Regions from separate parts of the Streptomyces sp. NPDC013187 genome, predicted to be linked through region 1. Evidence: riboswitches for the same ligand, from Rfam matches in the RefSeq annotation. Region 1 holds a riboswitch; the other holds the start of a gene.
The links. A riboswitch is a leader RNA that binds a small molecule or an ion and turns the genes downstream of it on or off. The one in region 1 is predicted to bind cyclic di-AMP.
Positions count from the first base shown of each region.

Region 2: it holds a riboswitch for cyclic di-AMP, as region 1 does, so the genes downstream of both, ACFY5B_RS19085 (NlpC/P60 family protein) here and ACFY5B_RS25900 (C40 family peptidase) in region 1, are expected to answer to the same signal.

Region 1 is NZ_JBIBAF010000012.1:131,423-137,133, forward strand. Features, by position in the region: gene ACFY5B_RS25875 (8-amino-7-oxononanoate synthase) at 1-1,035, shown strand, start outside; gene ACFY5B_RS25880 (DUF397 domain-containing protein) at 1,099-1,329, opposite strand; gene ACFY5B_RS25885 (helix-turn-helix domain-containing protein) at 1,339-2,199, opposite strand; gene ACFY5B_RS25890 (ATP-binding protein) at 2,413-2,871, shown strand; gene ACFY5B_RS25895 (DUF6328 family protein) at 3,054-3,683, opposite strand; gene ACFY5B_RS25900 (C40 family peptidase) at 3,766-4,239, opposite strand; cyclic di-AMP (ydaO/yuaA leader) riboswitch at 4,243-4,455, opposite strand; gene ACFY5B_RS25905 (hypothetical protein) at 4,791-5,099, opposite strand; gene ACFY5B_RS25910 (ATP-dependent Clp protease proteolytic subunit) at 5,107-5,711, opposite strand, start outside.
Region 2 is NZ_JBIBAF010000008.1:267,097-272,807, reverse strand. Features, by position in the region: gene pcrA (DNA helicase PcrA) at 1-2,281, opposite strand, end outside; cyclic di-AMP (ydaO/yuaA leader) riboswitch at 2,594-2,766, shown strand; gene ACFY5B_RS19085 (NlpC/P60 family protein) at 2,775-3,959, shown strand; gene ACFY5B_RS19080 (hypothetical protein) at 4,056-4,997, shown strand; gene ACFY5B_RS19075 (hypothetical protein) at 4,975-5,328, opposite strand.

The sequences.
Region 1 (5,711 bases):
CTCGACCTGGCGAGCAACGACTACCTCGGGCTGGCCCGTCACCCCGAGGTCACGGAGGGCGCCGCCCGGGCCGCGCGGGACTGGGGCGGCGGCTCGACCGGCTCCCGGCTCGTCACCGGCACCACCGAACTGCACGCCGAACTCGAGCGGGACCTGGCCGATTTCTGCGGTTTCGAGGCGGCCCTCGTCTTCTCCTCCGGCTACGCCGCCAACCTCGCCGCCGTCACCGCGCTGGGCCCCCACGGCTCCCTGATCGTCTCCGACGCGGGCAACCACGCCTCGCTCATCGACGGCTGCCGGCTCGCCCGCGGCACCACCCAGGTCGTGGCGCACGCCGAGCCGGACGCCGTGCGCAAGGCGCTGGCGACCCACGAGGGCACGGCGATCGCCGTGTCCGACACGGTCTTCTCGGTCGACGGCGACGCGGCCCCCCTCGCCGCGCTCGCCGAAGCCTGCCGGGAGCACGGCGCCGGGCTGGTCGTCGACGACGCCCACGGACTGGGCGTTCTCGGTGACGGCGGCCGCGGCGCTCCGCACGCGGTGGGCCTCGCGGGCGCCGGCGACGTCGTCGCGACGGTCACCCTCTCCAAGTCGCTGGGCAGCCAGGGCGGAGCCGTCCTCGGCCCCGCGCGGGTCGTCGACCACCTGGTCAACGCGGCCCGGACGTTCATCTTCGACACCGGACTCGCCCCCGCGGCGGCGGGGGCCGCCCTGGCGGCACTGCGGCTGCTGCGCCGCGAGCCGCAGCGGGCGGCACGGGCCCGCGCGGTCGCGGGCGAACTGCACGCACGCCTGACCGCCGCGGGTCTGGAAGCGGTCCGTCCGGACGCCGCGGTGGTCTCGGTGCGGGCGGCCTCTCCCGAGGACGCCGTGCGCTGGGCGGCACAGTGCCGCGCGGCGGGCCTGGCCGTGGGGTGCTTCCGGCCCCCTTCCGTCCCGGACGGCATCTCACGGCTCAGGCTGACCGCGCGCGCGGACCTGACCGGTCAGCAGATCGAACGCGCTGTACGGCTGATCGGCGAGACGCGGCCATGAGTCGGCGTGACACGGCCGTGCGTCGCACGATGACGGTCTGATCGAACGCGTCCGCAAGTGCTCCTACATACGGTCCACCCCGGCCGCGAAGGCCGCCCAGCTCTCCGCGGAGAAGAGCAGCGCGGGTCCGGCCGGGTCCTTGGAGTCGCGCACGGCGAGCAGTCCGGCCCAGGGCGGGGCATCCGGACACCCGGTCTCGACGCAGTTGTTCGCGCCGGTGCTGTAGCTGCTGCGCAACCACCGCACACCGTGCAGTTCGATGCTTGAGGGGACGTGACGAGGCAGTGCACGCATGGTGCCTCCTTACGCGCCGGCGGCTGTCCCGGCGATGAAATCCAACGAGTCCTCGGGCGAAAGGGCGTGGATCTGAAGGGCGTTGAAGGCCTCCGTGTAGGCCTGGAGGTCTTCTTTCCGTTCGAGGTAGAGGCTACTCGTCAAGTGGTCGAGAACAACCACATCCAGATCAGAAGTGCTCGAAAATGAGAAGATAACGAAAGGGCCGGTGACGCCGATGTGCGCCCCGGCGGCGAACGGCAGCACCTGCAGGCGCACTTGGGGCAGCCGGGCCGCCTCGACCAGTCGTTCCAGCTGGCGGGCCATGACCCCGGGCCCGCCCACTTCCCGCCGCAGCACCGCCTCGTCCAGCACGGCGCTCAGCTCCAGCGGGGGATCGGCGCGCAGCACGTCCTGCCGGGCCAGCCGCACCTCGACCAGCGTGTCGAGCCGGTCCTCCGGAAGTCCCTCCACCGCGGCGCTGGTCACCGCACGCGCGTACTCGGGCGTCTGGAGCAGGCCCGGGACGACGGTGGTCTCCAGCGTGCGCATCGCGCCGGCCTGGGACTCCAGGCTGATGAAGTCCCGGTAGGTCGGCGGCAGCACCCCGCGGTATGCGTGCCACCAGTGGTGCCGGCCACCGCTGTCCTCGGCCCCCGCCAACGCCATGAGGACTTCCCGAAGTTGGGAGTCCGTCACACCGTAGGCATCCAGAAGTAACCGCACATCGGCCGGTTTCACCCCGCTCGTACCCGTCTCGATCCGGCTGACCTTGGACTGGTGCCAGCCCACCAGCCGGGCCGCCTCACCGCTCGTGAGCCCCGCCGAGGAGCGCAGCGCACGCAGTTCGGCGCCCAGTTTCCGGCGGCGCACCGCGGGACCGTGCTGCATGGGCTCCTCCTTACTCCTTCGGAGCCACCCAAATACGGTCTCGCGTCGCAGAGTTCACCGCTTTGAGCGACAGATATATGCATATCTTGGTGGATCGCCGACCTTCACGGGTGTTCTGGTGGCAGTCTGACGACGAAGCACCAGTCCGGGACCGTACTCGAACCATCCGCTCCGTGTCGGGCTACGGTCCCGTGGGAAAGGGACGACGTCGCCATGGCAGACCATCTGGAAGCATCCGTCACTCTGCCGAGCGATCCCGCCTCGGTCTCCGCAGCGCGTGCCTATGTGGTGAGCACGCTGGCGGAGTGGGGCCTGCCGGCGGACACGGACGTGTCCGACACCGTCCGGCTCATCATCTCGGAACTCGCCACCAACGCCGTCCAGCACACCTTCGGCCAGTCGCCCACCTTCACCGTGGACGTCGAGCTGGACCGCGACGAACGGCTGCGCATCGGTGTCACGGACAGTCATCCGCGCTTCCCCAGACGCCTGCCCGCAGCCGTCCAGCAGGACAACGGCCGCGGCCTGGTCATCATCCGCTGGCTGACCGCCGAGTGCGGCGGCAGACTGCGCATCCGCCCGACCCGCGAGGGCGGCAAGACCATCTCGATCGAACTCCCGTGGGCCGTTCCGGTCCGGCCGGTGACGACGGCGGGCCAGCAGGAGCCGTAGCCGGTCACAGCAGAACCTGAAGGACCCGGCCGACCTGAAAGATCTGACGGACCTGACAGACCCGGAGGACCTTCCCCCTGGTGCTCTCGATGCACCCCGGCCCGCGCGACCCGCATCCGGGCCATTCCCGCGGCTCTACGCCGCCCACTCCGGGCCCTGCGACCCGCCGGAGCCCGCGGCCGTCACCGGTGCCGAGCCGACGCCTCCCGGTGTGCTGCCGCCCCTCGAAGCCCCGACGGCTGCCCGACAGTGCGCCGCAGCGGTGCGGGGACCCTGATCTCGGCCCCCTCCGGCTCCTCCTCGGTGGTTTCCTCGGCGCCGTCCCGTTCCCCGTGCAGCCCCGCTCGTCGCACCAGCCGGGGGAGTACACCCCACAGTCCGACGCAGACCAGGAAGGTCGCGGCGCCCGCGGCGATGCCACCGGCACGGCCCGTGGTCACGTCGACCACCAGCAGCACCGAACCGCTGAACGCGAACACCAGCACGCTCAGACCGGTCGTGGCCAGGCGCGAGGAGACCTGCACTATGCGGGGCTTGGCGCCCTGCTGGAAGAGGGAACGGTGCAGAGCGGCCGGCGCGGTGAAGAGCGCGGCGGCCAGGACCGCCAGCAGCAGCGTGATGACGTAGGTGACGCGCTGGACCGTGTCGAGGTCCCCGAAGCGCGAGGTGAAGGCCAGCGACAGCAGGAAGGCGAAGAGGATCTGCACACCCGTCTGGGTGACGCGGAGTTCCTGGAGCAGCTCGACGAAGTTGCGGTCGGCGCGTTGCAGCGGAGTCTCGTTGCGCGCGGTGCAGGGACGGTGCTCGGCCATGACGTCACGGGTATCCACTTGCGCCCGTGTCACGCTCCGGCGTGCGGCGGCGCGTCATCAACGCCGCCGCACGCCGGGCGGATCACTTCACGCGCCCGTACCAGACGCTCTTGGTCCAGATCTTCTGCAGCCGCACCACGTCCCCGCTCTTCGGGGAGTGCCAGAGCTTGTTCTTACCCGCGTAGATACCGACGTGGTACACGTTGCTGCCCGAGTGGAAGAACACCAGGTCTCCCGCCTTGCGGTTCTTGGCGGAGATGTGGCGCGTCTTGTTGTACTGCTGGGCAGCCGTGCGGGGGAGCTTCTTGCCGGCCTTCTTGAACGAGTAGAGCGTGAGCCCGGAGCAGTCGAACCGGTGCGGCCCTATCGCCCCGTACTTGTAGGGCGAACCCTTCTTGGATGCCGCGATCTGGAGTGCCTTGGTCGCCGGTGTGGCTGCCGCGGCCTCGGAGGTGAAGCCGGGGGCCACGATCGAGCCGCCCACCGCGGCGATGGTGAGCGCCGAGGCCGTACCGGCTCGGGCCATGAGCGACGGGACACGATTGAGCGCAGTCATGCGCAACCCTTCGTCAGCCGCCTGTGAAGGATGACCTGTCGGATTCGGGCTGACAAAGTTGCCCGGCCGCTGACGCGGCTTCACCCCAAGGGCTGCTCGGAGCCGGTCATGGCGTGACCGTCCCGGCGACCCGTCGTGCTTGGGTCCTCCACTCCTGCCGATCCACTCCTGTCGACCGGTCATCCGGGCGGCGGCAGGACTCGGCGTCCGCCCGGATCGCCCCGCCACAGCGGCGGGGGCTTGTCGTCAAGCAGGGATCTTGGCGCATGCCTGTCCGGATTTCCCAACGGAACCGGGGATTTGTGTTGTTACTCACCACTCACCCGTTCGGGTGGACACGTGTGCGTTCGCGCCACTGTCCACGCGTTCGCGGACCGTCGGACCAGGCATGGAATGTCCCATTCCGCCCCGGGGCTACGCGCGTTGCGCAACCGGAAGGGCCCCAAAATCGGTCTCCCGCCTACTCCGAACAGGGGTACGTCTTTTGGTCCGTTTCAACTCAGCCCCGGAGGCTCCGCCGTCGCGTCGGGCGTCCGGGTCGACGGCTCGCGTCAACTGACGGGTTCCGGGGGCAGGGTGAGCCGCGCCGTGCGCCGCTCGCCGTCCAGCACCCGCAGCGCCCGGGCCAGGGTGCCGGCGTGCAGTTCCGTCTCGCCCCGCTGGTGCATCAGGGCCAGCGCGTCACGCAGTGCGGTCGCCTTGCCGACGAGGGCCTGGGCGGCACGCAGCCCGCGATACGTGTCACCGTCCCGGGCCGGGTTGATGCGGCCGAGCAGATCGACCACGTCGAGGTAGCGGTCGATCAGTTCCGCTTCGGCGCGGGTCAGGGCGGGCAGCGGCGGCAGCTCGGGCGGGAGCATCGGGGCCTCACCGTCCGGTCGGCGGGGCGAGGGTGGCCTTGCGGCTGGGGATGATCCCGTCCACCAGGCCGTACTCCACCGCTTCCTGCGCGGTGAGGACCTTGTCCCGCTCGATGTCCGCGCTCACCTGCTCCCGGGTGCGGCCCGTGTGCAGCGCGAGCATCTCCTCCATCCGGTTCCGGATGCGCGTCAACTCATCCGCCTGGATGGCCAGATCGCTCGCCTGACCGTGGATCGGCTCGGGCAGCGCCGGCTGATGGATCACCAGGCGCGCGTCGGGCAGCGCGAATCGCTTGCCGGGTGTGCCCGCCGCCAGCAGCACCGAGGAGGCGGCACCGGCCTGGCCCAGGAGAATCGTCTCCACGTCGCAGGAGACGTACTGCATCGTGTCGTAGACCGCCGTCATCGCATGGAAGCTGCCGCCGGGAGAGTTGATGTAGAGCGAGATGTCGCGCTCCGGGGCCTGGTGCTCCAGATGCATGAACTGGGCCATGACGTCGTTCGCCGAGGTCTCGTCCACCGGCGCCCCGAGGAAGACGATGCGCTCCTCCAGGAGCTTCGCGTACGGATCCATCGTCCGTTGCCCGGACGACGTGCGTTCGGTGAACTCGG
Region 2 (5,711 bases), on a different contig from region 1:
ACAGCGAGGCCGCAACCGCCGAGACCGGCCCGGAGGACGCGGGCGTGGTCGCACCCGTCCGCTTCCACTCCACGTGGGTCGGCGGGATCTCCTCCAGGAAGCGGGAGGGCGGGTTGTACGAGGGCTGGCCCCAGGCGCTGCGCAGCGTGGACCGCGTCAGGTACAGCCGCTCCCGCGCGCGCGTGATGCCGACGTAGGCCAGGCGCCGCTCCTCCTCCAGCTCCTTGACCTGGCCGAGGGCGCGCATGTGCGGGAAGACGCCGTCCTCCATGCCGGTCAGGAAGACGACCGGGAACTCCAGGCCCTTGGCGGTGTGCAGCGTCATCAGCGTGATGACGCCGTCGCCGTCCTCCTCGTCGGGGATCTGGTCGGAGTCGGCGACCAGCGCGACCTGTTCGAGGAAGTCGGACAGGGAGGCCTGCTCGTCCTCGCCGCGCTCCTGCTCGAACTCCATGGCGACGGCGGCGAGTTCCTGGAGGTTCTCGATCCGGGTCTCGTCCTGCGGGTCGGTGGAGGCCTGCAGTTCGGCGAGGTAGCCGGTGCGCTCCAGGACGGCCTCCAGCACCGTGGCCGGTCCGGCGCCGGACTCGACGATGGTGCGGAGGTCCTCCATCAGCGTGTTGAACCGCTTGACGGCGTTGGTGGAGCGCGCGGCCATGCCGTACGCCTCGTCGACGCGCTTGAGCGCCTGCGGGAAGCTGATCTTCTCCCGCTGGGACAGGGCGTCGATCATCGCCTCGGCGCGGTCGCCGATGCCCCGCTTGGGGACGTTGAGGATCCGGCGCAGTGGCACCGAGTCCTCGGGGTTGGACAGCACGCGCAGGTAGGCCAGGACGTCCCGGACCTCCTTGCGCTCGTAGAAGCGGACGCCGCCGACGACCTTGTAGGGCAGGCCGACGCGGATGAAGACCTCTTCGAAGACACGGGACTGGGCGTTGGTGCGGTAGAAGACGGCGACGTCGCCGGCCTTGGCCTCGCCCGCGTCGGTCAGGCGGTCTATCTCGTCGGCGACGAACTGCGCCTCGTCGTGCTCGGTGTCGGCGACGTAGCCGGTGATCCGGGCGCCGGTGCCCGCGTTGGTCCACAGGTTCTTGGGGCGGCGGGACTCATTGCGCTCGATGACGGCGTTGGCGGCGCTGAGGATCGTCTGCGTGGAGCGGTAGTTCTGCTCCAGCAGGATCGTCGTCGCGTCCGGGTAGTCCTCCTCGAACTGGAGGATGTTGCGGATCGTCGCGCCTCGGAAGGCGTAGATCGACTGGTCGGCGTCGCCCACCACGCACAGCTCGGCGGGCGGGATCTCGGCCTCGGGCGGCACGTCGACGGGGTGCTCCGAGGGGGTGCCGACCAACTCGCGGACCAGGGCGTACTGCGCGTGGTTGGTGTCCTGGTACTCGTCCACGAGGACGTGCCGGAAGCGGCGGCGGTAGTGCTCGGCGACGTCCGGGAAGGCGCGCAGCAGGTTGACCGTCGTCATGATCAGGTCGTCGAAGTCGAGGGCGTTCGCCTCGCGCAGCCGCGACTGGTACATGGCGTAGGCCTGGGCGAGGGTCTTCTCGAAGCCGTCGGTGGCCCGGGCGGCGAAGTCCTCCTCGTCGATCAGCTCGTTCTTCAGATTGCTGATCTTGGCGCTGAAGGACTTGGGCGGGAAGCGCTTGGGGTCGAGGTCCAGGTCACGGCAGACCAGGGCCATCAGGCGCTTGGAGTCGGCGGCGTCGTAGATCGAGAAGGACGAGGTGAAGCCGAGCTTCTTGCTCTCGCGCCTGAGGATGCGCACGCACGCGCTGTGGAAGGTCATGACCCACATGGCGTTGGCGCGCGGGCCGACGAGCTGCTCGACGCGTTCCTTCATCTCGCCGGCGGCCTTGTTGGTGAAGGTGATCGCGAGGATCTGGCCCGGGTGCACGTCCCGCTCGGCGAGCAGATGGGCGATGCGGTGCGTGAGCACGCGGGTCTTGCCCGAGCCGGCTCCGGCCACGATGAGCAGCGGGGAGCCGGAGTGGACGACGGCGGCGCGCTGGTTGTCGTTCAGCCCCTCCAGGAGGGCGGCGGTGTCCACCACCGGGCGGGGGGCTCCGTCCCGGTAGTAGCCTCCCCCACTCTCGGCTCCGCTCGAGCGGGGGGACCCCCATCGGTCCGGGGGCACGTCGAACTTCCCGCCGAACAGATCGTCCGGGATCGGCTCCGGAACGTGATCGTCCTCGGGTGGCGGCGGGGGCTCGTCCGCGGGGCCCCGCTGGGCCTGGAGGTTCGCCAGGAAGCTGTCGTCAAAGAGGCTGCTCATCGCTCTCCGAGTCTAGGGCGCCCCACTGACAGCCCGCCGCCGCCCTGAGAACATCGCCGGGCGCCCGGGCCCGCCGACCGCCCGACGGCGCGTTGTCGCCCTCCATGACGGCGCGATCACGCCCTGCTACAGACCCGGCATGTATGGACTTATCCCACCCAATACCCCTTGATCGTTCACTCTCGGCAACGCTCAGGAATAAGGTCACGAAAATGTATCGGGCATATCACCCATCAACCTTCACAGGGGCCACACGAGTTGGCTACGGTGCGACCAGGCCGCATGACCCCCACCGGCGAACGTCGCCGGGCCGCGCGGCCTCCGCCGAGTCCGGTGTGCCGCAGCGGCAGCCGGAGCCGGGGACCCAACCGTGAACCTGGGGTGAATCGGCCCGACTCCCTGTGCGGAGAAGGCCGTAGGGCAAACCTTCCGAACCACCCGCCCGAACCCGACAGCTAACCCGGTAGGCGGAACATGGAAGGAGTCGCCTCCCTTGGCGTCGCACCGCAAGTCGCGTCCTACGGGTACGCGCATGGCAGGCATACGGACCCCCGCCCTCGCAACGGCGGCCCTCACCTCCGTGGCCCTGCTGTCCCAGTCGGCCAACGCCGCCCCCGAGGCCGACGACAAGCCCAGCCTGGAGGAAGTCGAGAAGAAGGTCGACGACCTGTACCGCCAGGCCGAGTCGGCGACCGACAAGTACAACGCGGCCAAGGAGAAGACCGCGAAGCAGCGCAAGCGCGTCGACACCCTGCTCGACGACGTCGCCCAGCGCACCCAGAAGCTCAACGAGGCGCGCGAGGAGCTGGGCTCCTTCGCCTCCGCCCAGTACCGCACCGGTGCCGCCGCCCCGGACACGGCGACGTTCCTGCTCGCGGACACCCCGCAGGACTACTTCGACCAGACCCAGCTGATGGACCGGATGACCGGCCGTCAGAAGGTCGCGGTCGACGACTACGTCACGCAGCAGTCCGAGACGATGAAGAAGCGCCAGGAGGCCACCGAGAGCCTCGAGACGCTCACCGAGTCGCAGGGTGATCTGAAGACGGCCAAGGCCACCGTCCAGCGCAAGCTCGCCGACGCGCGCGAGCTGATGACGAAGCTGACCGCCGAGGAGAAGGCCCGGCTCGCGGCGATCGAGAGGGAGAAGCGGGCGGAGGCCGCCCGCAAGGCCGACGAACTGGCCCGGCAGCAGGCCGCGCAGCAGAAGGCGCAGGCGGAGGCCGCCCAGCAGGACGGCGGGTCGTCCACGTCCGGATCGACGGGGTCGGCGGGCTCCGGCTCGTCCTCCTCGACGGCTCCGGCCGACTCCTCGTACGCGACCAAGGCCGACAAGGCGCTGGCCTTCGCCCGCGCCCAGATCGGCAAGCCGTACGTGTGGGGCGCCGTGGGACCCGGCTCCTACGACTGCTCGGGCCTCACCCAGGCCGCCTGGAAGGCCGCGGGCGTCACCCTGCCCCGCACGACCTACGACCAGGTCAACGCCGGCACCACGGTCCCGCTCTCCCAGGCACAGCCCGGTGACCTGGTCTTCTTCTACGACGACGTCACCCACGTCGGGATCTACATCGGCAACGGCATGATGATCCACGCGCCGAAGCCGGGCACGTACGTGCGCGAGGAGTCGATCTACTACGACGGCGAATCGGCCATCCACAGCGTGGTGCGCCCGGCCTGAGTGAGGCCTGAGGGCCGAGAGGTCGCGTCACGTTTTTGAGGGGCACGCGCGCGTGCCCCTCTCGTAACGCGTGCGCCGCTCTCTAGCATCGGCGCTATGTCCGGTCCCTCCCCGTTTGCCGCCTGGTGGGCGACGTATGCGCTGGCGACCGGCATCGTGTCGGTCGGTTTCGACTCGGCGGGGTACGCGGGCGCCTCCCGCATCGCCCTGGCCCTGGCCTGCGCGGCCTGGCTGGCGGCGGCCGTGGGCCTCGCCCGGCGGACGCACCGCGAGTGGCGGGTGGCGACACCAGACGCGCTCACCACCGTGGCGGCGACCACGGTCCTGGGCACCGGCTTCTCCGCGGCCGGGCAGCAGCCCCTGGCCGAGGCACTGCTCACGCTCGCCATGGTGCTCTGGGCCGTGCTCCTCACCGCGAAGGCCGAGGGGCGGCGCGGAACGGTCTTCCTGCGCTGCGTGGCCACCCAGGGGCTCGCCGTGCTCGGCGCCACGCTCGCCGCGGCCGACGCGGTGGCCTGGCTCGCCCACGCGGCCCTGGTGCTGTTCTGGCTGGGGCTCGCGCTCTACTGTTTCGCCCTGTTCCGCTTCCAGCCGCGGCAGGTGGAGGAGGGGCACGGGGACCACTGGCTGGCGGCCGGCGCCCTCGCCGTCTCCGCACTGGCCGGGGCGAGCCTCCTCGGCGCCGACAGCTCGCGCCTGTACCTGTGGAACGAGGAGAACGCCGACACTCTGCGCACGACGACCGTCGCGCTGCTCGTGCTCGCGCTGATCGCCTGCGTGGCCCTGCTCCTCGCCGAGCTCTTCTGGCCCCGGCACCACTACGACGTGCGGCGCTGGGCGACCGTGTTCGCCGCGGTCGTGACGGCCGCGGCCACCCTCGCGGTCGCCGCCGCCCTCGACGTCCCCTGGCTCGACGTCGCCGGAAAGGTGCTGCTGTGGATCGCGGTGGCCGCCTGGCTCGGGTGCACCGCCTGGGCTCTCGCCGCGGCCCGGGCCGGCGCCCGGCGCTCCCGGGTCAGGTCCAGAGCACGGCGATGAAGATGTTCGCCGTGGTCAGCAGACCGACCAGACCGAAGAGTCCCTTGTCCACCTTCTCGTCGTCCCGCTTCACATAGACCAGGCCGAGGATCACGATCAGCAGGGCCAGCTTCACGCCGATCTTGATGTTGTTCACGGTCTGGTCGTCGGCCTGGTTGAGGCCGACCAGGACCACACCGGTGACCAGCATCGTGAGCGCGCCGTGCAGCATCGCGGGGGTGAAGCGGGCGGCACCCTCGCCCATCGCCTTCATCTGGGTGAGGAAGCCGCCCAGGAGCGAGGCGATGCCGATGATGTGGAGGCCGACGAAGAGGTGGATGAGTACGTCCATGAGGCCGGAGCCTAATCAGGGGCTCCCAGGCCACCCGACACCGGCCCAGGGGTGCATAAATGCACCGCATAGCACCCGATCACGGTCACTCGCTCACGATTCGGCCCATCGGTCATCACGCTGAGTGAAGTAGACGGTGTCGGGGCGGCGTCACGGTCGCATACGGTCACCGCCGGTCCTCTCACGACACTTCCGCACACCCGGCCCCGGCCCGCCACGGCGACGTTTAGCGTCCTCCCCCAGGTGCCCGGCTCCCCACCGCCGCCCGGGCCAGGGGCGGCAGTCGGACACCACCGCCGAAAAGGTCCGGCGGCGGGCCGCTCCCCCTGTGCGGGCCGCCGCCGGATGCGCAGGCCGCTCGTCCGCTCCCCCTGCGGCCGCAC